4 regions of the Aquitalea sp. genome follow, and region 3 is predicted to be linked to each of the others. Evidence: predicted binding sites of a transcription regulator. Region 3 holds the regulator's gene; each other region holds the start of a gene.

Region 1 (7,414 bases), on a different contig from region 3:
CCTCCAGGCTGGCGGTGTCGAACCAGTCTTGGGGATTCTGCCTGTCGATTTCCTGCCCCATGAAGCGTAGCAGTTCGCAAATCGGCTCAACCACATTGCTGCGATACCGGGCATCGCCTTTCTCATACCCCAGGTGCAGGTTCTTCATGCAGTTGCCCCGGCACCAGCTGAAGGCTTCACACCCCTGGCACGGCATGGCGGCGGTGTGCTGCAAGGGACTGTGACGCAAGCTGTTGTTCTTGATATCGCCCATTTTCATGTTTGGTAAATACATCATGTCAGGACAGGGATAGATCTCCCCGTTCGGCATGATATTAAGCAGATGGGTGGAAACGCGGCATTGGGTACGGCCTGCGTATAACTCCTGGGCGCGGTCGGGAAACAACTTGTTGCGGACGATGCCCATCACCGGAATCAAGGGATAGAGCCGGGACGGGGTGGCAAAGAAGCGCGTGATCAGCTGGGTGACTACCGCCTTGCGCTTGTCGATCGAATCACCCGCATACATTTCATCGGCGACAAATTGCCAGTAGAGATAATCAAATGGAGAGTCGTCGCCAAGGAGCTGGTCCAGCTCCTCAAAGCTGGTATCGGCATTACCCCAGGTAACACGGGCAGTGAGGCTGCCACCCAATTGCTTGCGCACCCGGGCAAGATTGCGCAGCACCTGGCGGTAGATGCCACGGCCACGGTAGCCGTCGGTAATGGCTTCGCCGCCATCAATGGACACCAGGACATTGGATAGGCGGGCCAGCGCCCATGGCGGCACATCGTCCAGCAAGGTGCCATTGGTTTGCAGCTGATAACGGAAATGGGGAAAACGCTGCATCACCTCCAGCACCAGCTTCATATTGAGCGTGGGCTCCCCTCCGTAGAAGGTTACGTAAACATCTTTGCCAAGCAAGTGTGTATCAATAAAAGCCGCCAGCTGATCGACATCATATTCAAGCTCGGTTTGCGAGCCCAGTACATCGCCAACGCCCAGCGAGCAGTAAGTACATTTGAGATTACATTTCAGCGTGGTGAGTAGTTGTAGCTCAACACGTGCGCCGATGATGGGCGGCTCTGCGCCGGCTTTGGGAGGGCAGGAATCATGAAAGTGGATTGGAAAGGTCTGTGGCATTGCTGCGGTCATCGGAATACTCCGTGGTGGAAAACCGGCAATACTGTCGCCACGATGCGATCTGCACCTTGATCTGCACCAAGCGTGCTGTGCAAACGCCCCCGATCAGGCGTTGAATTGCGCAAGAAACAGCAGATTGCGTGTTTTATCGCGCGATCGTGCCCAGCCGCAAAAAAGGGAAGAAATCCTCCACCAAGACATTGACGTGGCAGCTGCCGCAGCACAAGGCGCATGCCTGTCACTGGCGAAAACGCTTCATGACATTTTGATTTCTCGGATTTCGATTCCCAATGCACGCCCCAGTCCTGCCGACGGCACCAGCAGGTCAGCCAGGGTATGGCGTGACAATTCGGTGTAGAAAGCCTCCTGAGCCGCTTGCAGCACACTCATGAGGCGGCATACCGAGGCGATGCGGCACTGAGAGTGCTGCGGGTCGAAACACTCGACCATTACGTTGTCGGTTTCAGCTGCCCGCACCAATTTGCCCAAGTTGACTTGGCGTGGCTCCTCGGTCAGGCGGACGCCCCCTCCTTTACCGCGCACCGTCACCAGGTAGCCATGCTGGCCGAGAAAAAACACGACTTTGGTCAGATGACTGGCAGAAATGTTATATGCCTGGGCTATCTCATTGATAGTCACCAAGCGATTGCCCGCTAGTGCGCTGTACATCATCACACGCAAGCAGTAGTCGGTAAAAGCCGTCAGTCGCACGATCGGAAGGATTCCATGGGATTGTTCACATCAGCACACATGCAGATGGATCGGGTATTCATTTTAACCTGATGGCTTCCTGCCGGTAGCCATGCCCACTACATTTCACTGCCCTTCCATGCCTTGTCGCGCAGCAAATCCATTCCGCGCTTGACCCGCATCAAGCCAATCAAGGATATCCATAAGATTCATTTACTATGAATGTTATGTCCTATAAGATTCATTTCACACGAATCTTATAGAGCAAGGAGCTTTCCTGCATGGCTTTCATTGTCAAAAACAACATCCAGTGGGTTGGCAAACAAGACTGGGAGCTGCGCGAATTTCATGGCAGCGAATACAGCACTCACCGCGGCTCCAGCTATAACAGCTACTTGATTAAAGAAGAAAAAATTGCCCTGATCGATACCGTCTGGGCTCCATATGCCGAAGAATTTGTTGCCAACCTAGCCAAGGAAGTTGACCTGGCAGCCATCGACTACATCATCGCCAACCATGGCGAGATCGACCATAGCGGTGCCCTGCCGGCACTGATGGCGCGCATTCCGGATACACCGATCTACTGTACTGCCAATGGTGAAAAATCCCTGCGCGGCCATTATCACCAGGACTGGAATTTCCAGATCGTCAAAACCGGAGACAGTCTGGACCTGGGCAACGGCAAGCAACTGGTGTTTGTCGAAATGCCGATGCTGCATTGGCCAGACAGCATGGCCACCTACTTGACCGACGACGCCGTGCTGTTCAGCAACGATGCCTTCGGCCAGCACTACGCCAGCGCCCAAATGTTTAACGACCAGTGCGATCCGGTCGAGCTGCAAGAAGAGTGCATCAAGTATTACGCCAATATTCTTACCCCATTCAGCCCACTGGTGACCCAGAAGATTCATGAGGTTCTGGAACTGAACCTGCCGATCGACATGATCGCCACCAGCCACGGCATCATCTGGCGCGATAACCCCACCCAGATTGTCGAGCAATACCTGAAATGGGCTGACGATTACCAGGAGAACCAGATCACCCTGGTCTACGACACCATGTGGAACGGTACCCGCATGATGGCCGAAGCAATTGCACAAGGCATACGCAAAGCGGACCAGGAGGTTGTGATCAAGCTGTTCAATCTGTCCAACAGTGACAAGAACGACGTTCTGACCCACGTATTCAAGTCCAAGGCCATTTTGGTTGGCAGCCCTACCGTCAACAATGTGATGTTGCCGCATGTTGCCGCCCTGCTTGAGGAAATGACCGGCTTACGCTTCAAGAACAAGGCAGCTGCATCTTTTGGTACCCACGGCTGGAGTGGCGGCGCGGTGGAACGTATTGCCAGGCGCCTGGACGATGCCGGTTTTCGTGTGCTCAACCCCGGAATCACTGCCGAATGGCGCCCTACTGACGATGCCCTCACCCAGGGCGTGCGCTTTGGCGAGACGTTCATCGAGCAATTGGGTAGTCCTGGGCAGAGTACGGCGAATACCGCTGGCACTTGCTCGGGCAGCGACAAGATGCGCTGCAAGACTTGCTCGTGGACTTATGACCCGCAACAGGGTGAAGTCGCTCAGGGTGTTGCTGCTGGCACGGCCTGGCAGGACGTACCAGAAACCTTTCTTTGCCCGGTGTGCTTCATGGGCAAAAGCGACTTTGTCCCCGTATAAGGCCCCCATCCAGGAGAAATTCGATGAAAATGCCTCTCGTTATTATTGGTAGCGGCCATGCCGGCTACACCCTGGCCAGGGCCTTCCGTCAACACGATACAAGCACACCGGTGGTTGTGCTTACCGAGGATGGCGGCGAGTACTACTCCAAGCCACAGTTGAGCCACGGATTCGGTCACCAGACCAGTGCCGCACAGCTGATCCAGAACAGTGCCACCGGCATGGCTGCCGAACTGAAGATCATGGTGAGGCCACATACCCAGGTCACTGCGATTGATTTTGCAGCCCAAAAAATCACTGCGGGAGCAGCGCAAATCCCGTACAGCGACCTCGTTCTGGCAGTAGGTGCCAAGCCATTCGTGCCACCCATTGAAGGTGACGGTGCACAAGATATCCTGACGCTGAACAATCTGGAGCAATACCGGCGCTACTTCGACACCCTCAACCGGAGTGAGCATGTACTCGTTATCGGGGGCGGCCTTGTCGGCACGGAAATCGCTCACGATATCGCACAACACAAGCGTGTCACCCTGGTAGATATCGGCAGCCGCCTGCTTGAGCGGCTGGTGCCCGAGCCTGTCAGCCAGCGCCTGCACAGTGTCATGGACCAAGTCACATTACACTTTGGCACCGTCGTGGCGCGGATAGACAAGATGGCAAAGGGCTACAGCGTGACAATGGCTGACGGGGTGAAACTCACGGTAGACGCCATCATCTGCACGGCGGGCCTTAAGCCGCGGCTCGATCTGACAGCGGGGCTGGAAATACAGCGCGGCATCGTCGTCGATAGCTATCTGCGTACCTCACAAGCTCATGTCTACGCCCTTGGTGATTGTGCCGAAATCGAGGGGCAGATCCTCCCCTACCTGCAGCCAATCACACTATCTGCCAATGCATTGGCCAGTACCCTGGCCGGTAAACCGACGCCCGTGCATTTTGGTCCCCTGCCGGTGGCAGTAAAGACGCCACGCTACCCCATCCAGCTGGCTGGGCTTACACAGGGCAGCAACCTGGATTGGCAGATAAACGAAGGTGATGATGGGCTGACGGCTCTCGCCCATCGTGATAACAAGCTGGTTGGCTACGTAACCACCGGCAGCCGTAACGGTTTCAGCCTGTTGCCCACCTTGATACGCTAGGGTACTTTGCCATTGCCCATGTTCATGTGACTCCTGCGGCCTCATTCAGACTGAGCGCTGCCGGAGTAACAGCAAGGCCAACCCGGCAATGGCAGCACCGGCATAAAAGGTTGTCGATGCACCCCAATACTGCCACAGGCAGCCGGCGAGAATGCTTGCCAACAGCATGGCCAGGCCACTGAGCAGATTGAAGACGCCAAATGCCGTCCCCTTCATGTCGCTGGGCGTCGTATCGGCCACCAGGGCAGCCAATATGCCCTGGCTGAACCCCATGTGCAGCCCCCACAGCGCGGCACCTACATAGACGGCACGAACAGACGTAGCCTGACCCAGTGCCAGATCCGCGATCACCAGCAAGCCCAGGCCGTAGCCCAGCAGATGCCGACGGCTGATGCGATCGGATAGCCAGCCCGCAGGATAGGCGGATGCCGTATAAAACACCGACATGACCACCATCACCAGCGGCACCCAACTGCTGCCAACCCCCATCTGCTGGGCACGCAGAATCAGGAAAGCCTCGCTGAAACGAGCCAGGGTGAACACGGCACCAATCAGGACAATCCACCAGTAATCTGCACCAAACCTGCGTAACTGCTCACGACGAATGGGAGAACGGAAGCGCTTTGTACCCTCCTCCTGTACCGGTTCCTTTACTCCGACCACAATCAGCACCATGACCAGTGCTGCCGGCACGACAGCAAACCAGAGTACCTGCTGGATGTCGTTCAGCCACAGCATCAGGACAATGGCCAGGCCAGGCCCCAGAAAGGCACCAACCGTATCCATGGATTGGCGCAGCCCAAAGCAAGCTCCGCGAATTTCTACAGGAGCCACATCCGCCACCAGCGCATCACGGGGGGCTCCCCGAATACCTTTGCCGATACGATCCAGAAAGCGTGCCGCCAGCACTGTCTCCACGGAGTGGGCCAGCGGGAACAATGGCTTGGTCAGGGCGGCCAGACCATAGCCCAGCAGCAACAGGCCTTTGCGCTTGCCGATGTAATCGCTGAGCGCGCCGGAAAACACTTTCACAATCAGGGCAGTGGCTTCGGCAATGCCCTCGATGACGCCGATAGACAGTACGCTAGCCCCCAGTGTGCTTGCCAGGAAAACCGGGAGCAGGCTATGAACCAGCTCCGACGACAGATCCATGCACAGGCTGACAAATCCCAGCGCCCATACCATCCGGGGAATGGCAGGCAAGACCGTTTTTGGTGTGGTGACCGGACTTTCCATCTGTGTCCTTAATGCGGGTTGATGGTAACGGCGAGGAGTGCGACCAGCTTGGACGATGCAAACCGTTCGGCTTACTTCATCAGCAACAGCCAACAGATTCTGGCATAGATTTTTTCCATAACAATGTCCAGCCGTATGTCATATTTGCGATAATGCAAAAACTGCATGAGCAGCCAAGCCGTGGAGAGAGCTGGTCGTGCTTTTCCAATCAGCAAAGTTGAATACCTGTTTTACTATTCCGGCAAGAATAGGTATGACAATAGTGGTTTGTCGAACTCGCTTAGCCGCATCCGCATTTAATTTCTTCAGGAAAACATCATGCAAGCCAAAGGTAAATTTGACGTCACCTTAGCCGTACATCCTGCCGCACCTGGCACGGAGGCTGCACAGTTGAACCGGCGGGCCATTCACAAAACATTCCATGGCGACCTGGAGGCAGTAAGTCTGGGCGAAATGCTGGCCAGCAACGGCACCCAGCCCGGTTCGGCAGGCTATGTCGCGCTGGAGCGGGTGGAAGGCCGGCTGGCGGGGCGGGCGGGTAGCTTTGCCTTGATGCACTTCGGGGTGATGGCGCAAGGCCAGCGCTCGCTGACGGTTCAGCTTGTGCCGGACTCCGGTACCGGAGAACTGCAGGGCTTAAGCGGCACAATGGAAATAGACATTCGCGATGGGCAGCATTATTACCAGTTTGAATATCAATTCACGCCGTCTTGAAAGATAGCGCGTGATGCGTGAAACAAGCGTCCCTAAGCGTTTGGTTGCACTGGGCATGGCTGTTCTTGTGCTGCTGGCCATCGCTGTGGTGGCAATCACCTACTTGCTTCCGTCAGTTGCCGCCGCAACCTGCCCCGCCTGTTATGGACTCAAGGAGGTACAGCCTGACATCTATGTGCAGCGGACACTCGGTAAGGTACAACAGGCAGCCATCGTCAGCATGATTGTGGACGCACGGCAGGAACTTACGGATTTTTGGGGGCCGCTGCAAGCAAGGCCAAGAATCCTGGTGTGTTCGGATGTGGATTGCTTTCGCCGCCTTGGTGGTGGCGGGCGACGCGGGATGTCACTGTATGACAAGGTTGCCGTACTATCGCCACGTGGCAGCAATGTCACCATCGCAGCGCACGAACTCTCGATGAACGAGATGCATCACCGCATTGGCATGTGGGCATTCACAACAGAACGGATGCCCATCTGGTTCAATGAAGGGGTTGCCATGTACGCATCCAATGATCTGCGCTACCTGCTGCCAGTCGGGCAGGCCAAGCGCTGCCTGATCTCCTCGTCGGCCGCCATGCCGACGGGCATGCTTGAATGGAATAAAACGGCGCTGACCGACCACCAGCTCTACGCCAAGGCAGCTTGCCGGACCAGCCAGTGGATTGCCACCCATGGTGGTGCGCCTGCGGTAGCAACCCTGGTAGGCAGGATGGCGGCAGGAATGTCATTCGAGGAGGCATCACGATAAGCAGTTGCCAACGATGACAAGCAGATTGCAGCGCGGATTATTGATTGATTGCCACAGGGTTTATCAGAAACTTTGATGTCTGCTT
Region 2 (7,414 bases), on a different contig from region 3:
CCGCCGTTCGCCATCAGGCAAGGGCAGCAGGCGCAGGGCAAGCTGCTCGCGCGCCATGAACTGCCGCCAGGCACGCATGAAGCCATGTTCCAGCCAATACTGGTGGTCGGCAGCATTGGCCAGCAGCCGGGCTTCCCAGCGGGCTTCGTCTTCTACATCGCCCAGTAGCCGGGCTGCATCCAGGCCGTACAGTTCGGTAACCAGCGCAATACGCAGGCGGCTTTCGCTGGCCGGTTCGGCCCAGGCGCGCAGCAGGGCCAGCATCTCGCCGGCTTCCCGGCTGGCAAACACGCTTTCCTGGGTGAGTGCCACGCTGGGCACTCCGCGCTCGGCCAATGCCTGGCGCATCTGGTCGCCCTGACGGTGGGTGGATACCAGCACGGCAATATCGCCCCCGCGCAAGGGGCGGCGCTGTTCGGTCTTGATGATGGCCGCCCGGTCCTGTGCGGCCAGCGTCAGCAGGCGGGCAATTTCATGGGCGCAGCCCTGGGCGCTGGCGCGGGCGGCACTGTCCTTGTTCAGCGGTTTTTCACTCTCAGGCGCTTGCCACAGTACGGTGAAGGCTGCGTCGTCGTCGTCCACCTCCAGCACTGCACCGGAGCTGGGTGCAGCATGTACCGGCTGGTAGCCGATATCATCCAGCAGGAATGGCCGGCTGCGGCTGAACAGCTGGTTGACGGCAGCCACCAGCGGCGCATCGGAACGGCGATTGGTGTCCAGTGAGTACTGCTGTGCAGCCGGGGCATCGCCACGTGCATCCAGATAAGCAAAAATGTCGGCACCACGGAAGCTGTAAATGGCCTGCTTGGGGTCGCCCACCAGAAACAGTGGCCGCTGTTGCAGGGCAAAGCAGTGGCGGAAGATGTCGTACTGGATGGGGTCGGTATCCTGGAATTCGTCGATCAGCGCCACGCGGAAGCTGCGCGCCACGGCGGCCGCCAGTTGCGCCCCGCCAACCGGGTCGGCCAGCGCATTGCCCAGTTCGGTGAGCAGATCGTCAAAGCTGCGCACCCGTTCCTGGCTGCGGCGGCGGGCCAGTTCCTGGTTGACCCAGTCAATCAGCTCCAGCTTGAGCCCGGCCAGCGACAATTGCAGCTGCGCCAGATAGCCGTCCCAGGCCTCCAGCCAGTCACCGATGCGCTGGAACAGCGCATGTTCCGGCGCGACAAAACCTTTCTTCATGCCCTTGGCCAGTGCGGCCGGGGTCAGCCGTGTCAGTTGCTTGAGTGCGTCCTTGCCGACAATGGGCAGGCTGTCCGGCTCGGCCAGCCACTGCTGCAGCTCGGCCAGACTGCGCTCAAGCTGGGCCGGGCTGTGGCTGGTGGCCTTGAAGCCCTCCGTCGCCAACAGCAGCTCACAACCGGTCTGGATGGTGAGGGCATCGCCGGCCAGGCTGTGCCAATGCTGTTGCACCAGCTGCAGTGCCTGCTGCAGATCGTGAGCAGAGGGCTGCACCAGCTGCAAATAGGGCTTGGCCAGCCAGGGGCGGATCTCCGCCAGCCAGCCATCCGGCGTTTCACCAGCTTCGGCCAGTACCTGCGACAGCAAGGGGCTGGTTACCACCCGTTGCCGCCAGAAATCATCCACCACCTCCACCAGCAGGCGGTCGTCGTCGCTGACCAACTCGGCAGCAAAGGTTTGGCCGCTTTCAAAGGCGGCATCGGTCAGCACGCGCTGACAGAAACCATGGATGGTGTAGATGGCGGCGGCGTCAAAGCCGCTGATGGCCGCCTGCAGCCGCTGTACCGCCAGATCACGCCCGCTGCCCGGCACAAAACGGGCGGCCAGGGCCTGCAGGAATGGGTTGGAAGTGGGCTCGCCCTGCAGCACGGCAAGAAAGTCACTCAGTTGCTGACGCAGGCGCTCGCGCAGTTCGGCGGTGGCAGCCTTGGTGTAGGTCACCACCAGCAGGCTGTCGATGCCGGGCGGTGCTTCGTTGTCCACGTCCTCCAACAATAGGCGCAGATAAAGCGCGGCGATGGTCCAGGTTTTGCCGGTACCGGCAGAGGCTTCGATCAGGTTGACGCCCGCCAGCGGGCAGTTGAGTGCGTCCAGTGCTTGCAGACTCATGCCTGCCCCTCCAGCCTAGCTACCAGCGGCAGCAACAGGGTTTGTGCCAGCTGGGCAAACAGCGGATCTGCCAGCGGGTCCAGATGACGGAACACCAGCCGATTAACCGGTTCTTCACCCTGCGGGGTGGCAAAGTCAGCGACGAAGCTAGGGTCCCACTTGTCCAGCGCCTTTTCCAGCGCCAGTTGCGGGGCATCCTCCTGCTTGTATAGCTGCTCGGCATAAGCCCAGCTGGTACGGCCAAAAAATGGCAGTGGCTGCTGCTGCCCCTGCTGCCAGCGCACCACCCAGGCTTCCAGCAGCATGGTGGCATCCGGCTCATCATCCAGATGATAGTGGCCGCTGTCGTCATACAATATTGATTGGCAGGCGATGCCAGCCGGGCGCGTTGCGCACAACAGCAGGTGCACAAGCCACCATTCCAGTCGCTCGGCTGCATTCATCTTGCCGATCACCAGCCGGATCTGCCCTTCCGGCCGCAGGCCACCCAGCTCACCAGCCAGCGTGGTGCCATGCAAGGTAAGGCTGACTGGCACCGGTGGCAGGGTAGTTTCGGTCAGCACCGCGGGCAGGCGGTGCGCCAGTCTCGCTGAGCTGGCGGTTTCACTGTCCAGCCAGGCCAGCCCCAGTTGTGCCGGTGGCAACAAGCCGGCACCGACCAGCCGCTGCCGGACAGGAACTACCGGCTTGCCAGCCAGCATGCGTTCCACCAACTGGGTACGGATGGTGCGGCTGGCGTCCCGGTCCACACTGAAGGGTTCGCGCACCGGCAGCTCTTCTGCCTCACCATGCAGGCGTATGGCCAGGCGCTCGGCCAGCCAGGCACGCGGTGGGTTTTTCCAGAAACGGATAAAGTCATTTACATGCACCACACTGCTGGTCTGAGCCAGCGGCAAGACACCGGCAAACGGCTGCGGCTGAGCAGGCGGTGCCGCCAGGGCGGAGGCAAAGCTGGGGTCGAAACTGGCCAGCTGCGTATCCTTGCCGTCATAGCTGCGCGGTGAAAAGGGCTGCAAGGGATGGCGTACCAGCAGTTGCCCCGCGGCCTCATCGCCACACATGGCCTGGAAGCAATCCAGCAGTTCGGCAATCAGTGCAGATGGCGGCAACGGCTCGTTATTGCGCGCAGACAGGCCGACATAAGACAGATACAGCCGCTGGCGGGCTGACAGAATGGCTTCCAGGAACAGGTAGCGGTCGTCAAAGCGGCGCGAACGGTCGCCCCGGCGCGGGTGACGTGCCACCAGGTCGAAGCTGACCGGACGCTCATCGCGTGGATACGCACCATCGTTCATGCCGATCAGGCACAGCACCTTGAAGGGGATGGAACGCATCGGCACCATGGCGCAGAAGGTGATGCCGCCAGACAAAAAACCTAGCGGTGAGGCCACGGTGAGCTTGCGCTGCAGCCAGTCGCGCAGCACCTGCAGGCTGAAGGGCTGGGTGAAACCGGCCATGGCGGCATCATCCACCAGTTCCTGCAGGGCGTCGCGCACCACATCCAGCGCCAGTTCCGCCTCATCATCCACCTCAAACAGCTGGTCGATGCCTTCCAGCAGGCGTGCCGCCCAGCCAGCGGCATCGGTGGGGATGGCCCAGCCAGTGGCCAGCGCGTCCAGCACCGCATAGCAGCTGGCAAAGCGCGCCAGCACCTCGCCCAGTTGTCCGCCGGCCCCGCCCTGTGGCAGCAGGCCGGCAAACAGGCCGCTATCGTCCCCGGCCATCGCCGGAGGCAGGATGCTGCCCAACAACAGCCGGTCCAGCCCCCAGCGCCAGGTAAACAAGGGATCGGCGGGCAGGCCCAGCGCTGCCTTGTGGGCGGCATCGCGGCCCCAGCGGATGCCGCTTTGTCTGACCCAGTCCTGGATGAAAGGCAGGTCTTCTGCTTGCAAGCCAAAGCGTTGCAATAGCGCCGGACTGTCCAGCAAGGCCAGTACCTGATCGGCGGAAAAACGTGAATCCAGTAGCTGCAGCAAGGTGCTGATGGCCGCCAGCAGCGGTTCTTCACGCTCTACCTGCCGGTCGGCAATGGCATACGGCAGGCTGGGGGCATCATCCCGCTTGCCAAATACCGCGTCGATATACGGTGCGTAACTGTTGATGTCCGGCGTCAGCACTGCAATGTCGGCGCTACTGAGCGCGGGGTTGTCAGCCAGCATGGCCAGCAGCCGGTCCTTCAGCACCTCCAGCTCGCGCATCGGGCCGTGGGTTGCATGCAGTTCCACCGAACAATCATCTGGCGCAAGCCACTGGCCATCCTCACCCGGCATCTGCAATTGCAGGATGTCGCGCTGCAGGCGGGCCAGCAGCGTGTCGCCTGTCGGCGCGGCAAACAGCGGGCGGGCATCCAGCTCGGCATCGGCGGCAATCAATTCAAAAAAGTCACGTCCCTGCTTGCCCAGCGAAGCCAGCAGCGGATGGCCCTCGGTGGCAAACAGATCGCCCTTCTCACGCAGCTTGAGCTTGCGGCGGTTATCGACGATGTCGCCCCAGTAGGCTTCACAGGGGTTGAGGGTGAACAGGCAGACATCGGTGAGTTCGGCCAGGCGCTTGATCAGCGCCAGATACATCGGTGCCAGGCTGGCGATGCCGAACAGGGTAATGCGCTCCGGCAGATGTTGCGGTTGCAGTTCGGCAAAGAATTCGTCCAGCATGCGCACGCGGTGGCGGCTGGGGTCCTGCGCTGCCAGTTGCTGCCACAGCGCCGCCTGCCAGGCTTCGTCCTCCCCCAGCTCCAGCCGCTCTCCTGCCTCCCAGGCACGAATCCAGTCCGGGCGGAACACCAGGTACTGGTCGAAGATGTCGGCCACCTTGCCGGCCAGCTCGAAGGCGGCGGCCTCGCCGCCGGCGGCATAGCGCTGCAGGGGCGCAAACACCTCGCCTTGCAGGGTGGGCAGCAATTCCAGCAGCCGCCAGCTCAGCACTTCAGGACTGAAGGAGGATTTGCGCGGCAGTTCCGGCATCACCCGCTGCATCAGCCGCCAGGCAAAGGCAGCCGGCAGCACAAAATCGATATTGGCGGCAATGCCGCATTGCTGCGCCAGGTCCAGCGTCATCCAGCGTCCCATGCCCCGGCTTTGCACAATGACTGTTTCGGCGGCAAAGGGGTCGCTCAGCGGCTGTGCCTGCAGCATGGCGGCATACAGCTGACCCAGTTGCTCCAGACGATTGGACTGATAGAGAAAAAGCATGGCAGGAACGCTGATGAAACGAAGGCTTCAGTGTACCATCAGCCCTTGAGCGCCAGCACCCGATGCTGAAAGCATAACCGCTAGGAAAATGCATGAGCACCTATCAGATTCTCAAACATGCCCACATGGGTATGGCCTATCTCACCATTACCCTGTTCGCCCTGCGTGGCGGGCTGATGCTGGCCGACAAGCAGAAACTGCTGGCCAGCAAGCTGCTGCGCATCCTGCCGCATACCATCGATACCGCATTGCTGGCACTGGGCATCACCCTGGTGGTGCTGGGCGGCTGGCCGCTGCTGCAAACGCCGTGGCTGCTGGCCAAGATAGCCGGCCTGCTGGCCTATGTGGCGCTGGGCACCATTGCACTAAAGCGGGGCCGAACCAAACAGATACGCAGTATTGCTCTGCTGGCGGCCTTGCTGGTGGTGGCGTATATCGTGCTGGTGGCCAAGACCAAGCTGGTGCTGCCTTTCTGACCCGGATTCCCGGATGAGGGACGGCCTGCGCCGTCCCGGCGACTCCCCACTCCCCACTCCCCGTCCCTCGTCCCCCCATCCAGCCGCTTGACCCAGAACAAGTCCAGCGTTGCCCTGCTCTGCTAATGTCTGGCGGTTTCAATTGCTGACAACATGCCATCATGCCTGCCACACGCCCCCTGCCGGAGCTGGTTTGTCCGGCCGGCAGCCTGCCTGCCCTCAAGGCAGCCGTTGACAACGGTGCCGACACCGTCTACCTCGGCCTGAAAAACGACACCAATGCCCGCAACTTTGCCGGGCTGAACTTTGATGACCGCACTGCGCGCGACGGCATCAACTACGCGCACCAGCATGGCCGCAAGGTGCTGCTGGCCATCAACACCTATGCCCAGGGTGGTGACATCAGCCGCTGGCACCGCGCCATCGACGAAGGCGCAGCACTGGGGGTGGATGCCATCATCCTGGCTGATATCGGCCTGATGAAATACGCGCGCGACCACTACCCGGACCTGCGCCTGCACATGTCGGTGCAAAGCTCTGCCACCAATTACGAAGCCATCAATCTGGCGCAGGAAATGTTCGACATCCGCCGCGCCGTGCTGCCACGGGTGCTAACGCTGGACCAGGTCAAGCAGGTCATCGACCATACCAATGTGGAAATCGAGGTATTCGGCTTTGGCAGCCTGTGCGTGATGGTGGAAGGCCGCTGTCTGCTGTCCAGCTATGCCACCGGCGAATCGCCCAACAGCCACGGCGTATGCTCCCCGGCCAAATACGTACGCTGGGAACATGGTCCGCAGGCACTGGGCGCGCGCCTGGGCGGCATTCTGATCGACGAATACCAGCAAGGTGAACCCGCTGGCTACCCCACCCTGTGCAAGGGTCGCTTTGAAGTGGAAGGCGATACCTATTACGCCCTGGAAGAACCCACCAGCCTCAATGTGATGAGCATGCTGCCGCAGATCATCGACATTGGTGTGGCCGCCATCAAGGTAGAAGGCCGCCAGCGCAGCCCGGCCTACGTGGCACAGGTTACCCGCACCCTTCGCGAGGCACTGGATGCTGCCGGCAGGGAACACCAGCGCTTTGCCGTAAAACCGGCCTGGACCCAGGCGCTGTCCAAACTGGCGGAAGGCCAGCAACAGACGCTGGGTGCCTACAACCGGCCCTGGAAATGACATACCGTGCGCCGGCAGGCCTGCCTTGCCGGCCCCACAAGCAGGCCTGATATGAAAACATTGCAACTGACGCTGGGCCCGGTGCTGTTCTACTGGTCCCGTGACGATATCCTGCGTTTTTACAGCGAAGCCGCCGACTGGCCGCTGGAAACCATCTATCTGGGCGAAGCCGTCTGTTCGCGCCGCCAGCAACTGCGCGGACAGGACTGGATCAGCCTGGGACAGGAGCTGGCCCAGAACGGCCGCCAGGTGGTGCTGTCCAGTCAGGCATTGATCGAGAGCGAATCCGATCTGCGCCGGCTGCGCAAGCTGGTGGAAAACGGCGAGCTACAGCTGGAAGCCAACGATCTGGGCGCGGCCCGGCTGGCCCATCAGCAAGGCCAGTCCTTTGTCGCCGGCCATCACCTCAACATCTACAATGCCGACACCCTGGCACTGTTACAGTCGCTGGGCGCGCGGCGCTGGATTCCGCCGGTTGAAATGGACCGCGACACCCTGT
Region 3 (7,414 bases):
ATGCGGTATGTGTCTGCTGCAGCGCCTGCCATTGCTGTTGCAAGGCGTCGGACACCTTCCCTCCGCTGTCAGCTGCGGTCTGTGCTTGCTCAAGAGCCAGCAGCAAGGACATGGCTGGCTGCAGATACTGCACGCCCACGCGCTCCTTGCTGGAAAAATCCACGCTGTCCTGATTGCTGCGGTACAAGCCGTAGGTGAGATATGCCAGCGCAACAACAAATACGGCCCCAATCAGGGCAAAACGGGTGGGGTAGCTCAAACGCTGCATCCGGCGTGAACAGTAGCGAAGCATGCAAAACTCCTTGGCAACAAGCAAAACAGCGGTCATTCGGTAAAACGTATTGTTTGTTTATAGCGCCACCATTTCGCATCGCAACAAGCAAATCCATCTCCCTTTTATGGTTAATAAGCAGTACTTGCCGGTGTGGTATTACTCCGTATAAAATGTATTGCAAATACACTTTAATTTTCCCAAACGCGTTGTGTCGAGACTTCAAACTCGCCCAATAAAATGTATTTAACACACACCTTAAGGATCCACCATGCTCAGTAGCGAAATCCGCCAGCTCGTCAAATCCACCGCCCCCATCCTGAAACAGCATGGTGTGCTGCTAACCAGCCACTTCTACCAGCGCATGTTCCAACACAATCCGGAACTGAAAAACATCTTCAATCAGGGGCACCAGCATGCCGGCCAACAGCAGCAGGCACTGGCCATGGCCGTGGCTGCCTATGCCGAGCACATCGACGCCCCCGAAGTACTGCTGCCGGTGCTGGAACGCGTGGCGCACAAACATGTCAGCCTGGGTATCCGTGCCGAGCACTACCCCATCGTCGGCAAGCATCTGCTGGCCTCCATCCGCGAAGTGCTGGGTGAAGAAGCCGCCCCGGACAGCCTGCTGGATGCCTGGGCTGCAGCCTATCAGCAACTGGCTGACCTGCTGATCAATCTGGAAAGCAGCCTGTATCAGCGCGCAGCCACCCAGCCAGGCGGCTGGAGCGGCTGGCGTCCGTTCCGTGTGGTGAAAAAACAGCAGGAAAGCACGGAGATCACCTCGTTTTACCTGCAGGCAGCCGATGGTGGTGCCCTGCCCGACTTCCAGCCGGGCCAGTATGTATCGGTACAGCGCTTCATTCCCGAGTGGGGCCTGAGTCAACCGCGTCAATACAGCCTGTCTGATGCACCCGGCAAGGACTGGCTGCGCATTTCGGTAAAACGTGAAGTTGCCCAGGGTGATGCACCGGCGGGCAAGGTGTCAGGTCAATTACACACGGCATTGCAAGAGGACGACATCTTGCAGGTTTCGCCGCCGTTCGGTGACTTCGTGCTGCATCAGGATCGCGATACCCCGGTGGTGCTGATCAGCGCCGGAGTAGGCCAGACTCCGCTGCTGTCCATGCTCAAGCATCTGGTGGAAAGCGGTAGCCAGCGTCCCATCCGCTACCTGCACGCCGCGCGTCATGGCCAGGTACATGCCATGAAACAGGAGGTCAGCGCGCTGGTGCAGCGCTACCCGCAGCTGCAACAGGCCGTGTTCTATGAAACACCATCGGCCAGCGAAAAAGCCGGCAAGGATTTCGATCAGGCTGGCCGTATTGATGCCGCCGCCATTCAGGCGCATGCGCTGCAGCAGGATGCCGACTACTACCTGTGCGGTCCGGTTGCTTTCATGCAGCAACAACGACGCCAGCTGCGTGATGCCGGTGTCCTGGCCGACCGCATTCATATGGAAGTGTTCGGCTCCAACGCCATCGCGGCCGATTAGGAAAGGCGCACCGCAACTGGTCTGGCCGTCCTGACGGGCGGCTGCCAGCGGCCTACCGCCTGCTCGTAGTTTGTTTGTCATCGCGCATTGTGAGGCAGCGCCGTGCGGAGTATCCTGCGCGGCACTGTCCACCCCGCCTTCCCGCCCAATGCAACTGAACCGATTTACCGATCTTGGCCTGCGCGTGCTGATGTATCTGACGCACCGCGACCGCGCCCAGCCGGTCACCATCAGCGAGATTGCCGAACGCTTTGCCGTGTCGCGCAATCATCTGGTGAAGGTGGTGCATTTCATGGGCCAGCAAGGCTGGCTGAACAACAGCCGCGGCAAGGGTGGCGGGCTGGCGCTGGCCCAGCCGCCCGAGCATTACCGCCTGGGGCAAATCATCCGGGTGCTCGAAGGCAATGCTCCACTGATCGACTGCGCCGAGCCGCCTTGTGCGCTACGGCAGGACTGCCAGTTGAAGGCACTGCTGGATGTTGGAATGCAGGCATTTTTCAGCACCCTGGACAGTTACACCCTGCGTAACATCATGGCCAGCCCCACCGGCGAGGCCATCATTCGCCTGCATCGCCAGCCCAAAGGGCTGCAAGTGGAGCCTAGCCCTGAGGATGACGCTGATCATCAATCGTAATGTGTTGTAAAAAACCATCACTTTTCAAACAAAAAGCCCGCTAAAAGCGGGCTTTTTTCCCTGTTTTTTTAAGGGATTCCCCTTGGAAAACAGGGATCAATACATCAAATTGTCTTCGAATATCGTGCCTTGGTCTCACGTTCTCGCAGGTGACGGTCAAACAGCATGGCGATATTGCGGATCAGGAAGCGTCCCTTGGGCTCAACCATCAGGAAGTCACCATCAAAAGTCAGCAGACCCTGCTTGTGGAACTCGCGGATGGCAGGCAGCTCGGCGGCAAAATAATCGGCGAAATTGATGCCGTGCACCTGTTCGATCGCCTCTACCGACAAGGAGAAACGACACATCAGCGCCTGGATGATGCCACGGCGCAGGATGTCGTCCTGATCCAGCACCATGCCGCGCATCACCGGCAGCCGGCCTTCATCAAGCGCTGCGTAATAGCTGTCCACGTCTTTTTCGTTCTGGCTGTAACAGGGGCCAACCTTGCCGATGGAAGACACGCCAAGGCCGATCATGTCGCAATCGGCATGGGTGGAATAGCCCTGGAAATTACGCTGCAGACGGGCCTGACGCAGCGCAATGGCCAGATCGTCCTCCGGCTTGGCAAAGTGGTCCATACCGATAAAGACATAGCCGGCATCGGCAAGGCTCTTAACCGCGTCCTGCAGGATATCCAGCTTGGTGCTGGGCAGCGGCAGATCAGCTTCGTTGATACGCCGCTGCGGCATGAATACGGTGGGCAGGTGGGCATAGTTGTACAGCGCCAGCCGGTCCGGACCAATGGCAATCACCTTGTCCAGCGTGCGTTTGAGTGATTCACGCGTCTGCAGCGGCAGGCCATAGATCAGATCAACGCTGACCGACTTGAAACCGGCCTCGCGCGCTGCTTCTATCACCGCTACCGTTTCCTCCTCGCTCTGCACCCGGTTTACCGCCTGCTGCACCTGCGGATCGAAGTCCTGGATGCCCACGCTCATGCGGTTGAAACCCAGGCGCGCCAGATGATGCACGGTCTCGCGACCGACCTTGCGCGGGTCGATCTCGATGGAATATTCTCCCTCCGGCAAAAAATCGAAGTGCGCACGCAGCATTGTCATCAACCGGTCCAACTGCTCGTCGGACAGGAAGGTCGGCGTGCCGCCACCAAAGTGCAGCTGGATGAGTTTTTCCCGACAGCCAAGGGAGGCGGCAACCAGCTTGATCTCTTTTTCCAGATAGTCGAGATAGCGGTCGGCGCGGGTTTTGTCCTTGGTGATGATTTTGTTACAGCCGCAGTAGTAACAAACCGTGTTGCAGAACGGGATGTGAACGTACAATGATATTGCGTTCTGATGCATGCCCAGGTGGCGTTGCTTCAGCCAGTGTTTATAGTCCTTCTCGCCAAACGCCGGGGTAAACCGGTCTGCGGTCGGGTAAGAAGTGTATCTTGGGCCTGAGCCATCAAGACGTTCGATCAACTCTCGGTCGAACTCACAGTGGGTAGGCGAAAACGGATGGGTGGTGTGCATGTCGTCGGGTATTGATAGTCAAACGTCAGGTGGACTGGTAAATTTGCGGAAAACGTGTGAATTCCGCTTTGACAAGGGTCAAGCTTCTTTACAGGGTTGTACAAAACACTCGATGTCAGACCAAAACCAACACACTCTGCACGCACTGAAGGTGTCCTGCTCCAACTGCAGCCTGCGCGAACTCTGCCTGCCCATCGGGCTGAACCGCGACGAAATGACACAGCTGGATGCCGTGATCCGTCAGAGCCGCCGCCTCAAGCGTGGCGAGTACCTGTTCCGCAGCGGCGAGGCATTCAAATCGCTGTTTGCCGTGCGCACCGGATTCTTCAAGACCAGCGTCGCCAGCCAGGATGGCCGCGAGCAGGTTACCGGCTTTTTGATGTCCGGCGAACTCATGGGCCTGGACGGTATTTCCTCCAACGTCCACGGTTGCGATGCCATCGCGCTGGAAGACAGCGAAGTATGCGAACTGCCATTTGGCCGCATGGAAAGCCTGGGCCGTGACATCCCCAGCCTGCAGCATCACTTTTTCCGCTTGATGAGCCGCGAAATCGTGCGTGACCAGAACGTCATGCTGCTGCTTGGCAACATGAAGGCAGAAGAACGTCTGGCTGCCTTCCTGCTGAATCTGTCACAGCGCCTGTCTACCCGTGGTTTTGCTGCCAATGACTTCATTCTGCGCATGAGCCGTGAAGAAATCGGCAGCTTCCTTGGCCTCAAGCTGGAAACCGTCAGCCGTACCCTGTCGAAATTCCAGCAGCAAGGTTGGCTGAGCGTAGACCACAAGCACATCCAGCTGATCAAGGCAGATGCGCTGAAAGACCTGATTTCCGGCTGCACCCACGCCAACGGCGTGTAAGCAGGCACTTCACTCCAGGGGCGATGGCTGCGGCAAGCGGCGCATCGCCCTTTTTGCATCTTGCCCCTTCGGGCAAGAATCGACCATTCACCGGAAGACCTACACCTTTTGGCGACGGTGCGCTAACTGAGCCTACCAGCGGCCAATCAGCATACCGGCAGCCAGGTATTCCCCCTGCTGCTCTGCGGCCGCCAGATGCTCCGCCGTGACTTCACCGCAGGCCAGCACCGGCGGTAATACTTCTTTCCAGCCATACCCGGTAGCAATACGGCGCATGGACTGGATCGCGCCCTGTCCATCCGTCCCCGCCGACACCAGCATCAAATAGGGCAGGCCCGCGGTCAGCCCCTGTGCCGGGTAAAAAGTCCGGTCGAAAAAATCCTTCATTTTGCCAGCCATATAGCCGAAATTTTCCGGCGTTGCCAGCACAATGCCGTCCGCACTCAGCAAGTCGTCCAGCGTGGCCTCTTGTGCCGGCATGCGGCACAACTGCAACTCCGTCGACAGAACAAGCAAGGGGCGACAAAAGGCCTCGACCAACTGCAAGGTATGGCCAGTCTGGCTGGCATGCACAATCAGCAACTGTTTCATCCGAGGCTGCACCCGGCCATGCTGGCCAACAGCTGCTGCAAGGCCGCCTGCTCCGGCCAGCCGCTAGGTACCACAAAGCCGCGCGCCACTTCTTCCCAGTAGCCATCGCCCACCGGCAGGAGTTCTGCCACCAACTGCGGCACCGCCGCCTGCAGCAACTCCTGACGCAAGCTGTGCTGCTCGCGCACGGTATCGTCCCTTACACGTGCCGGAGCCAGCCACTGCAAGCGGGGCAGCCAAATCCAGCGCGAGGCCGGACTGCAACTGGGCCAGTCCTGCCATACCGGGCTGATCCAGCCTTGCAGCTGATCAGCAGCCAGCGGAGGCTGCGGTGCCAACATCTGTGAGTAGAAGAACCAGCCGGCCAGCCTTGCCTGACTGGCACAGTCGGCAAAGCCCGCAGGTAACACCCGCCGGGCAGCGGGGTGATGCACCAGACGCAGTTGCGCCTGCAATTTGGCGGCCTTGAGCAGCCAGGCATCACGCAGGCTGGGGCCAATCAGCGTGTCCGGGCCACGCCCAAGTTGCAGATAGAATTTGCTGGCGGTTTCCACGTGCAGCGGTTCGCCATCCAGCCGGACCAGAAAATCGAACTCCCCCACCGTACGGCCACCAGCATCAGATACTGGCAAATTAGCTGCCACCAGCTCGATATGTGGTGCCAGCTGAAACCAGAAGGCCAGCAGGCGCTCGGCATAGTGGCCCAGGCGTCGGCAGGGCTGGGCGGCCAGCCAGGCATTGAGCGGAGCGGGGTCCTGTTCCAGTGCCGCCAGCAAGGCCGGGCCATCCCGGCCCAACAGCCGCTGTGGTGAAAGATTGCTGCCACTATCCCATGGGGCCGGGGCGGTTAGCAGGAATGCCAGATCACGCAGCGCTGGCTGCGTGAAGGGCAGATAAAAACTGCGCTCAGGACTCGCCGTCGTGCTCATGGCCGTCTGCCACGCGCTGGATCTGTTTCATCAGGCCACGCAGGATGTCCACCTCATCGCGCAGCATGCCAGAACGATTGAACAGTGCACGCATGCGGCGCATCAGCCGTTCACTGTTGCGGCGACGGTAATAGCCGATGGCGTCCATGGTCTGGTCCAGATGCTGGCAGAAGCCCTCCACCTCGCCCAGGCTGGCGGTTTCGCTCTCCGGGCGCAGGTATTCCACATCCACCTCGGTGTGGCTGAACAGCTCGTAGGTCATCACCTGTACTGCCATCGCCAGATTGAGCGAGAAGTAATCCGGGTTGCCCGGAATGGTCACCAGCCGGTTACATTGCTCCACTTCTTCAATGGACAGGCCGAAGGTTTCATTGCCGAATACCAGCGCCACCTGCTCGCCATCGCGGGCGCGGGCCACCAGTTCCGGCGTGGTTTCGCGCGGGGTGGACAAGGGAGTGGTCAGCTCGCGCCGACGGCTGGTGAGCGCGCAGGCCACGGTGACGTCGCTCAGCGCTTCGCTGAGGCTCGCCACCACGGTAGCGCTCTCCAGCACGTCAACCGCGCCGGATGCCAGCGCATTGGCCTCATCGCTGGGAAACACCTTGGGTTCAACCAGATAAAGGCGGGTCAGCCCCATGGTTTTCATCGCTCGTGCGGCGGAGCCGATGTTGCCCGGATGGTTGGGTCTGGCCAACACAACGCGAATGTTTTTCAGAAAATCAGGTACTTGGGGTTTATTCATCAGCAGTTTCACATTAAAATGTCGGGCATATCAAAAAGCCCGCGCGTCCGCGCCGGCTTTTTTTGTTCCTTAACCCAGATTGTTACTGTCAGATGTCGAGCCATGCAGGCTGGCATCTGCATTCAAGTTCTAGAGGCCGTCAATGCATCCGATGCTCAATATCGCGGTTAAAGCCGCCCGCCGTGCTGGCAGTGTAATCCAGCGTGCGTCGCTTAACCTCGATACCATTCGTGTTGAGAAGAAAAAGCACAATGACTTTGTGACCGACGTGGACCGCGCTGCCGAACAGGCCATCGTGGACATGATTCTCGAGGCGTATCCCAAGCACGCCATTCTAGCAGAAGAGTCCGGTGCCAAAGGCGTGGGCTCCTCCGAGTACGAA
Region 4 (7,414 bases), on a different contig from region 3:
TCATCAATGTCGATGGCGAGAAGATGTCCAAATCGCTGGGTAATTTCTTCACCATCCGCGACGTACTGCAGCATTTTGACGGCGAAGTGGTGCGTTTCTTCATCGTGCGCAGCCACTACCGCAGCCCGGTCAACTACACCGACAGCATCCTCAACGATGCCAAGCAGGGCCTGACCCGCCTGTACACCGCGCTGCGCGGTCTGGCGCTGCCGGAAAGCACGGGCATTGACTGGAGCAACCCGTACGCTGCGCGCTTCAAGGCAGCGATGGACGACGACTTCAGTTCCTCCGAAGCCGTTGCCGTGCTGTTCGAGCTGGCCGGTGAAGTCAACAAGAGCCGCGATGTGCAACTGGCTCGCCTGATGAAGGACCTGGGCGGTGTGCTGGGCCTGCTGCAACGTGAGCCGGAGGAATTCCTCAAGGCCGGGGCTGGTGAGGGCGAATTGACCGCAGAGCAGATCGAAGCCCTGATCCAGGCGCGTCGTGATGCACGTGCCAACAAGAACTGGGCCGAGTCCGACCGTATCCGTGACGAGTTGATCGCCAAGGGTGTGGTGCTGGAAGACAATGCGCAGGGCACCAGCTGGCGTCGTGCCTGAGCCTGCATTGCTGACCGGCTGAGCCCAGGGCGGCAGTCTGATAAAGGCTGTCGCCATTTTCGTTTCGGGCGACTTGTCAAGTGCTGATAAAGGGCGGATAATGCTCCGCTTCACCAAGTAGTACAGGCAAAACCCCTGTACCCGTAACCAAGGAAGCTCATCATGCGCGCTGATATTCACCCGAACTACAAAGAAGTTGCGGTTACCTGCTCCTGCGGTAACACCTTCACCACCCAGTCCACCATGGGCAAGGACGCCTTCCACATTGAAGTGTGCTCCAGCTGCCACCCGTTCTACACTGGCAAGCAGAAGATTGTTGATACCGCCGGCCGTATCGACAAGTTCAACCAGAAGTTCGGTGGCTTCTTCAAGCGCTAAGCTTGTAAGCTTTGGAAAAAAGGCAGCCTTGGCTGCCTTTTTTCATTTCCGCTGCGTGTGCTTGCACATTAAAATAACGCTTTCTCCAGACTGGCGCGCGCCTCGATGCTGACGTACTCCCCGCAAAACGCCACCGTTCCCGTTCCCACCGAAAAACCCTGGGTGCTGCTATTGCTGTGTTTTGTCTGGCTGTGGCCAGGCATCATCGGCCATGATCCGTGGAAGCCGGACGAACCCTATGTGATGGCGGTAGTGGAAGGCATGCTGCGTAGCGGCAACTGGCTGCTGCCTACCATCCAAGGTGTGCCTTACCTGGAGTCGCCGCCGCTGTATTACTGGGTGGCCGCCGGGCTGGCCCGGCTGTTTTCCCCCTGGTTGCTGCCGGCGCACGATGCAGCCAGGCTGGCTACACCGCTGTTCATGGCACTTGGGCTCACCCTGGCCGGCATGACCGGGCGCGATCTGATTGGCCGTCGGCATGGCCGTAGCGTGGTGATGATATTGATTGGCTGTCTGGGCCTGATTGTCACCGGCCACCAGATGACGCCAATGGTGGCTAGTTTTACCGGCTTTGCCGCTGCCTTTTATGCCTTGTCGCTCACCCTGCGCTCGCCGGGACTGGCCGGGGCCATCCTGGGTGCAGGCAGTGCTACACTGTTCCTGAGTGCCAGCCTGCTGGAAGTGATGCTGGTGTGGGCGGTGGTACTCTTCCTGCCGGCTTTCACTGCCTGGCGTAACAAGCGCTATGCCATCACCGTGTTCATGGCTTTGCTGGTGGCCTTGCCGGTGGCACTGATCTGGCCGCTGGAGTTGTCCCGCAGCTATCCGGCGCTGTTCCGCCTGTGGTGGGAACACCATGCGCTGGGCCCGCTGGATGGCTTTGGCAAGGTAGGGCTGTTTCACGGTTTTGGCTACTACACCTTCAATACCATCTGGTTTGCCTGGCCGGCCTGGCCGCTGGCAGCCTGGACGCTGTACCGCAACCGCAAGTACGAGCTGCCCATGCTGCAGCTGCCACTGATGTTCTTTGCCGTGGTGCTGATCATGCTGACGCTCTCTGTGCGCAAGAGCATGGATTACGCCATGCCGCTGCTGCTGCCGCTGTCCCTGCTGGCTGCGGTGGAGCTGGATAATCTGCGCCGTGGCGCGGCTGCCTTTCTCAACTGGTTCGGCCTGATGGCTTTTGGCGTATTCGGCTTGCTGATCTGGGCGGGCTGGGCGGCGATGAACTATGGCTGGCCGGAGCGACTGGCCGGGCGCGCACAGTATTTCAGCCCCTACTATGTGCCGCATGTGTCGCTGGTGGCCGCCATCTTTGCCATTCTGGCTACCATGACCTGGATCTGGGCGGTAACCCGCAGCCATGTACGTGGTCGGCAAGCCATTACCAACTGGGCTGCCGGGCTTACCTTGTGCTGGGGGCTGGCACTGTCCCTGTGGCTGCCGTGGCTGGATGCGGCCAAGAGTTACCGCCCGGTGGTGGAAAGCATGCGCCGCGCCTTGCCCGCTGTACTGGCCGACAACACGCAGTGCATTGCCACCGACCGGCAAAACATGATGGCGCGTATCAGCTGGCACTACTATGCCGGGATCGATCTGGTGGCGTATCCAGCCGGGGAGAGCAGCCCTTGCGACTACCTGTTGCTGATGCGTTCGCGCAGTGAGGGCCTGGCCGAACCGGGTTGGGCCTTGTTGTGGCAGGGGGCAAGACCGCGGGAGAAATATGAGTTGTTCGGCCTGTTCCGGCGTTCAGCCCACTAGGCCTGTAGCTGGCTGGCATGGCGTAATCAAACAGCAGGCCGGAGATTATCCGGCCTTTTTCATTTGCAGGGCATGCTGGAGCTTGGGGTCAGGACTGCAATGCCGCCATGACCTCAGGCAGGTTCTCGGCCAGGGCAAACAGCTCGCGCTCCTCGAAGCGGACATGGGCAGTCATGGCATCGGCAAAGGCCTGCAGGATGGCCGGGCTGGCCAGCGCGGCATGCTGCATCAGTTGATGCAGGTGGGCATGCTCATCCAGCGTGCGTTGTACCAGCCCGGTGTTGCCGGCCTGGGCCAGTGCCGGCAGTAGCGCGCGTTCTTCCTCGGCAAAGTGGGCTTGCAGGGTTTGCTGATAGTGCAGTCTGATGCTATCGGCTACATGTTGCCATTGCGCCTGGTCATCGCTACGCGCTGCCTTGCCCGCCTGCATGGCCAGCGACAGGGCGTGGTGGTGATCGCGGGATAGGGGGGTAAGGGCTGCGCTGCGTTTCATGCTGTAACCTGTTGCTGATATTGACGATAGTTTACAACCATTGCGGCAAGCTGCCTTGATGGCTCTCAATTCTGCCGGGCTTGCCGTGGGCTGTACATTATATTGTCCGGTATTTGCGACAAGGGCTTCCCACCGGGAAGCCCTTGTTCTGCTCAATCCTGCGGCATTGGGTCAGCTTTGCAGCTGCGGCAGATCGGCAAACAGCCTGAGCGCTTCCGGATTGGCCAGTGCACTGAGATTGTTTACTGGCTCACCGTGAATCACGTTTTTGACCGCCAGCTCGACAATCTTGCCACTGATGGTGCGCGGGATATCCGCCACTGCAATGATGCGGGCCGGAACATGGCGCGGGCTGGCACCACGTTTGATCTGCTCGCGCAGGCGGGCCGCGAGCGCTTCATCCAGCTGGCAACCTTCACGCAGTCGTACAAACAGCACCACGCGTTCGTCGTCCTGCCAGCGCTGGCCTACGGCCAGGCTTTCCAGAATTTCGGCAAAGCCTTCTACCTGGCGGTAGATTTCTGCCGTACCAATGCGCACCCCACCCGGATTGAGTACGGCATCGGAGCGGCCATAAATCACCAGCCCGCCGTGTGCGGTGATTTCGGCATAGTCACCATGGCACCAGATATTGTCGAAGCGGCCAAAATAGGCCTGGCGATATTTGCTGCCCTGCGGGTCCTGCCAGAAGCCCACCGGCATCGACGGGAAGGGGCGGGTGCAGACCAGTTCGCCTTTTTCCTGCCGTACCGGCCGGCCATGGCTGTTATAGATGTCCACGGCCATGCCCAGGCCACGGCATTGCAGCTCACCGCGGTATACCGGCAAGGTGGCGCATCCCAGCGCAAAGCAGGAGACGATGTCGGTGCCGCCGGAGATAGAAGCCAGATTGATGTCCTGCTTGATGTTGGCGTACACCCAGTCATAACTTTCTGCCATCAGCGGCGAGCCGGTGGAGAATACGGCGCGTAGCGCATCCAGCCGGTACTCCCGCGCCGGGACCAGGTCTATCTTGCGCAGCCCGTCGATGTATTTGGCCGAGGTGCCGAAATGGCTGAACTGCCATTGTTGGGCGTAATCCCACAGCACGCGACCGTGGGCGGCAAACGGGGAGCCGTCATACAGCATCAGCGCCGCGCCGCTGGCCAGGCCGGATACCAGCCAGTTCCACATCATCCAGCCGCAGGTGGTGAAGTAGAACAGGTGATCGCCCTGATGCACATCGCCATGCAGCTGATGTTCTTTCAGGTGCTGCAGCAAGGTACCGCCGGTGCCATGCACGATGCACTTGGGTTTGCCGGTGGTGCCGCTGGAGTACAGGATGAACAGCGGATGGTTGAATTCCACCCGGACAAACTGCAAGGGACGCACAGCGAAGCGGGCAATGAAATCGTCCAGCGTGATGGTGCGCGGCAGGCTTTCGGCAAAGGCAGCGGTTTCGCCCAGATAGGGGACGGCAATGAACTGCTGTACCGAAGGCAGACCGGCTGCCAGCGCCTGCATCTTGTCGCGGATGTCGATCTCTTTGCCGCCATACCAGTAGCCATCCGGACAGAACAGCAGCTTGGGTTCGGTCTGGCCGAAGCGGTCGATGGCTCCGTCGATGCCGAAGTCGGGCGAACAACTGGTCCACACCGCACCCAGGCTGGAGGCAGCCAGCATGGCGGCCACGGTTTCCGGCATATTGGGCAGGAAGCCGGCCACGCGGTCGCCTGCCACAATGCCGGCGGCCTGCATGCCCTGCTGCAAGCGGGACACCAGTTGGCGCAGCTGCTGCCAGCTGTAGCGGGATTTGACCTTGTCTTCGCCCCAGAACACCAGGGCGGTGGCATCGCCATCGTGACGCAGCAGGTTTTCAGCGTAGTTGAGGCGGGCCTGGGGGAAAAAGCGTGCTGCCAGCATATCGTCGCCGTGCTCCAGCACGGTATCGCCCTTGTCGCCGATTACGCCGCAATAATCCCAGACCAGTCCCCAGAAGCGGGCCGGGTCGTTCACACTTGCTTGCCACAGGCTGTGGTAGTCAGGCAGCGGGCGGTCATATGCGGCCTCCGCCAGTTTGCCAAAGGCATGCAGGTGGGAGCCTGCCACGCGCCGGGGGGAGGGTTGCCAGATCGGGGGGGTGAGCTGCTCCATGATTCTCCTCTTTATCTTGTTCCGCGCGGCATTGCCTGGCGTGGGACGGGCGGCTTCAGCGTGCTGCGGCCAGCGCCTGCGCCACCTTGGAGCCGGGCTGGCGGCCCAGCAGACCGGCGGCAAACCAGGCGGTTTGCACCAGTGTCGGCAAGTCTATGCCACAGTCCACGCCCAGGCCATGCATCAGGTACACCACGTCTTCGGTGGCGACATTGCCGGATGCCCCACGAGCATACGGGCAGCCGCCCAGCCCGGCAATCGAGGAATCGAATGTTCTGATGCCAGCCTGAAAAGAAGCATGAATATTGCTGATGGCCATGCCGTAGGTATCGTGGAAGTGACCTGCCAGTTGTGCAATTGGCACAAGCTTGCTGACTGCTTCCAGCATGTCCAGTACCCGGTTGGGTGTGCCCGTGCCTATGGTGTCGCCCAGTGAAATCTCGTAACAGCCCATGTCCAGCAGACGGGCAGCCACTTCTGCCACCTTGGCCGGGGCAATCGGCCCTTCATAGGGGCAATCCACCACGCAGGACACATAGCCGCGCACGCGGATGCCCTCGCGCCGTGCTGTAGCCATCACGCTGTCAAAGCGGGCCAGGCTTTCGGCAATGCTGGCATTGATGTTTTTCTGGCTGAAGCCTTCACTGGCGGCACCAAACACAGCGATTTCACGCACGCCAGCTGCCAGAGCCTGTTCCATGCCTTTGTCGTTGGGCACCAGCACCGGGTAATTCACCGCACCAGACAGCTCCAGTGCTTGCAGTACGTGCAGGCTGTCGGCCATTTGCGGCACCCATTTGGGCGAGACAAAAGCCCCGGCCTCAATGGTGGTAAGGCCGCTTGCAGCCAGGCGGCGGATCAGTTCCAGCTTGCTGGCGGTATCCACCTGCTGTTTTTCGTTCTGCAGCCCGTCACGCGGGCCGACTTCGACGATTTTCACGGTTGGCATATCGTGTTGTCCTCCGGATCAGGCGGCGTCGAAGTCGAGCAACTCGTCGCCATCACACACTTGTTCGCCAGCGGCGAAATAGAAGGCATGCACCACACCATCGGCTGGGGCATGGATGGTGTGCTCCATTTTCATGGCTTCCAGAATCAACAGGGGCTCCCCCTTGCTCACCTGCTGCCCGCTGCTGGCCAGCAAGGCCACCACCCGGCCGGGCATCGGCGCTTTCAGGTGGGTGGCGCCATGTACTTCTTCCGAGCTGGCGGCGTAGGGGTCCACCCAGCTCACTTCCAGCCGTTCGCCTTGCAGGAACAATACCCGTTGCTGCCGCTGGCTGACGACCGTGGCCCGCAGTTGTTGTCCGTCCAGCGTGACATGCCATTCACCGTGTTGCAGCCGTGCCATGGCATGATATGTCTGTCCTGTCACCGTCACGGCAAAACCGTGGTCCAGATGGCGCACGCTGACACTGTGCAGGGTGTCGCCGTGCATGAATTGCTGGATGGTTTCCAGCTGACCATTCAGTCGCCAGCCTGCGCGCACCGGGAAGTCCGTCTGCGCGCCCAGCGTCTGGGCCAGCGCCAGCACGGCCAGCTGCTCGCCACTGGCCGGGGCGGCTGGTGGCAGCAAGGTGTCCTGATAGCGAGCGATCAGGCCGGTATCCACCGCACCGCTGGCAAAGCTGTGGTGCTGCACAATGCGGCGCAGGAAGGCGATATTGGTGGTGACACCGGCCACCTGGTATTGCGCCAGTGCTGCATCCAGCTGTTGCAAGGCGGCAGCCCGGTTTTCGCCCCACACGATCAGCTTGGCAATCATCGGGTCGTAGAACGGGCTGATGCTGTCGCCTTGTTCCACCCCAGTATCGATGCGTACCTGTGCGCTTTCGGCAGGGGTGGCCAGGTGAATCAGCTGGCCGGTGGCCGGCAGGAAGCCCTTGTCCGGGTCTTCCGCATAAATACGCGCCTCGATGGCGTGGCCGTGAATCTGCAGTTCGTCCTGCCGCAGCGGCAGCGGCTGACCGGCGGCCACTTGCAATTGCCAGGCCACCAGGTCTTGCCGGGTGATCATCTCGGTCACCGGATGTTCTACCTGCAGGCGGGT

The links. The regulator FNR, encoded in region 3, switches genes on or off when oxygen is low (the NO sensors DNR and NnrR bind a similar motif). The targets are predictions, from matches to a motif close to TTGATNNNNATCAA.
Region 1: a site for FNR is predicted at 1,985-1,998, ahead of norV (anaerobic nitric oxide reductase flavorubredoxin). Genes of this name have one in related genera too.
Region 2: a site for FNR is predicted at 5,825-5,838, ahead of ubiU (ubiquinone anaerobic biosynthesis protein UbiU). Genes of this name have one in related genera too.
Region 4: a site for FNR is predicted at 3,287-3,300, ahead of QVF59_RS08110 (hemerythrin domain-containing protein). Genes of this name have one in related genera too.

Annotation. Positions count from the first base shown of each region.
Region 1 covers NZ_JASLFG010000034.1:199,908-207,321, reverse strand. The annotation lists gene QVF59_RS11865 (radical SAM/SPASM domain-containing protein) at 1-1,123, opposite strand, end outside; gene QVF59_RS11860 (RrF2 family transcriptional regulator) at 1,379-1,834, opposite strand; gene norV (anaerobic nitric oxide reductase flavorubredoxin) at 2,095-3,489, shown strand; gene QVF59_RS11850 (FAD-dependent oxidoreductase) at 3,519-4,628, shown strand; gene QVF59_RS11845 (MFS transporter) at 4,674-5,864, opposite strand; gene QVF59_RS11840 (DUF3224 domain-containing protein) at 6,183-6,578, shown strand; gene QVF59_RS11835 (hypothetical protein) at 6,592-7,329, shown strand.
Region 2 covers NZ_JASLFG010000013.1:162,976-170,389, forward strand. The annotation lists gene recB (exodeoxyribonuclease V subunit beta) at 1-2,070, opposite strand, end outside; gene recC (exodeoxyribonuclease V subunit gamma) at 2,067-5,261, opposite strand; gene QVF59_RS04930 (SirB2 family protein) at 5,354-5,737, shown strand; gene ubiU (ubiquinone anaerobic biosynthesis protein UbiU) at 5,899-6,915, shown strand; gene QVF59_RS04940 (U32 family peptidase) at 6,967-7,414, shown strand, end outside.
Region 3 covers NZ_JASLFG010000054.1:38,014-45,427, forward strand. The annotation lists gene QVF59_RS17950 (methyl-accepting chemotaxis protein) at 1-292, opposite strand, end outside; gene hmpA (NO-inducible flavohemoprotein) at 543-1,766, shown strand; gene QVF59_RS17960 (RrF2 family transcriptional regulator) at 1,915-2,400, shown strand; gene hemN (oxygen-independent coproporphyrinogen III oxidase) at 2,505-3,911, opposite strand; gene fnr (fumarate/nitrate reduction transcriptional regulator Fnr) at 4,024-4,770, shown strand; gene QVF59_RS17975 (flavodoxin family protein) at 4,903-5,361, opposite strand; gene QVF59_RS17980 (DUF1853 family protein) at 5,358-6,290, opposite strand; gene QVF59_RS17985 (RNA methyltransferase) at 6,268-7,032, opposite strand; gene QVF59_RS17990 (inositol monophosphatase family protein) at 7,175-7,414, shown strand, end outside.
Region 4 covers NZ_JASLFG010000025.1:44,703-52,116, forward strand. The annotation lists gene cysS (cysteine--tRNA ligase) at 1-599, shown strand, start outside; gene rpmE (50S ribosomal protein L31) at 762-977, shown strand; gene QVF59_RS08105 (ArnT family glycosyltransferase) at 1,083-2,738, shown strand; gene QVF59_RS08110 (hemerythrin domain-containing protein) at 2,827-3,231, opposite strand; gene QVF59_RS08115 (acetoacetate--CoA ligase) at 3,403-5,364, opposite strand; gene QVF59_RS08120 (hydroxymethylglutaryl-CoA lyase) at 5,420-6,313, opposite strand; gene QVF59_RS08125 (acetyl-CoA carboxylase biotin carboxylase subunit) at 6,332-7,414, opposite strand, start outside.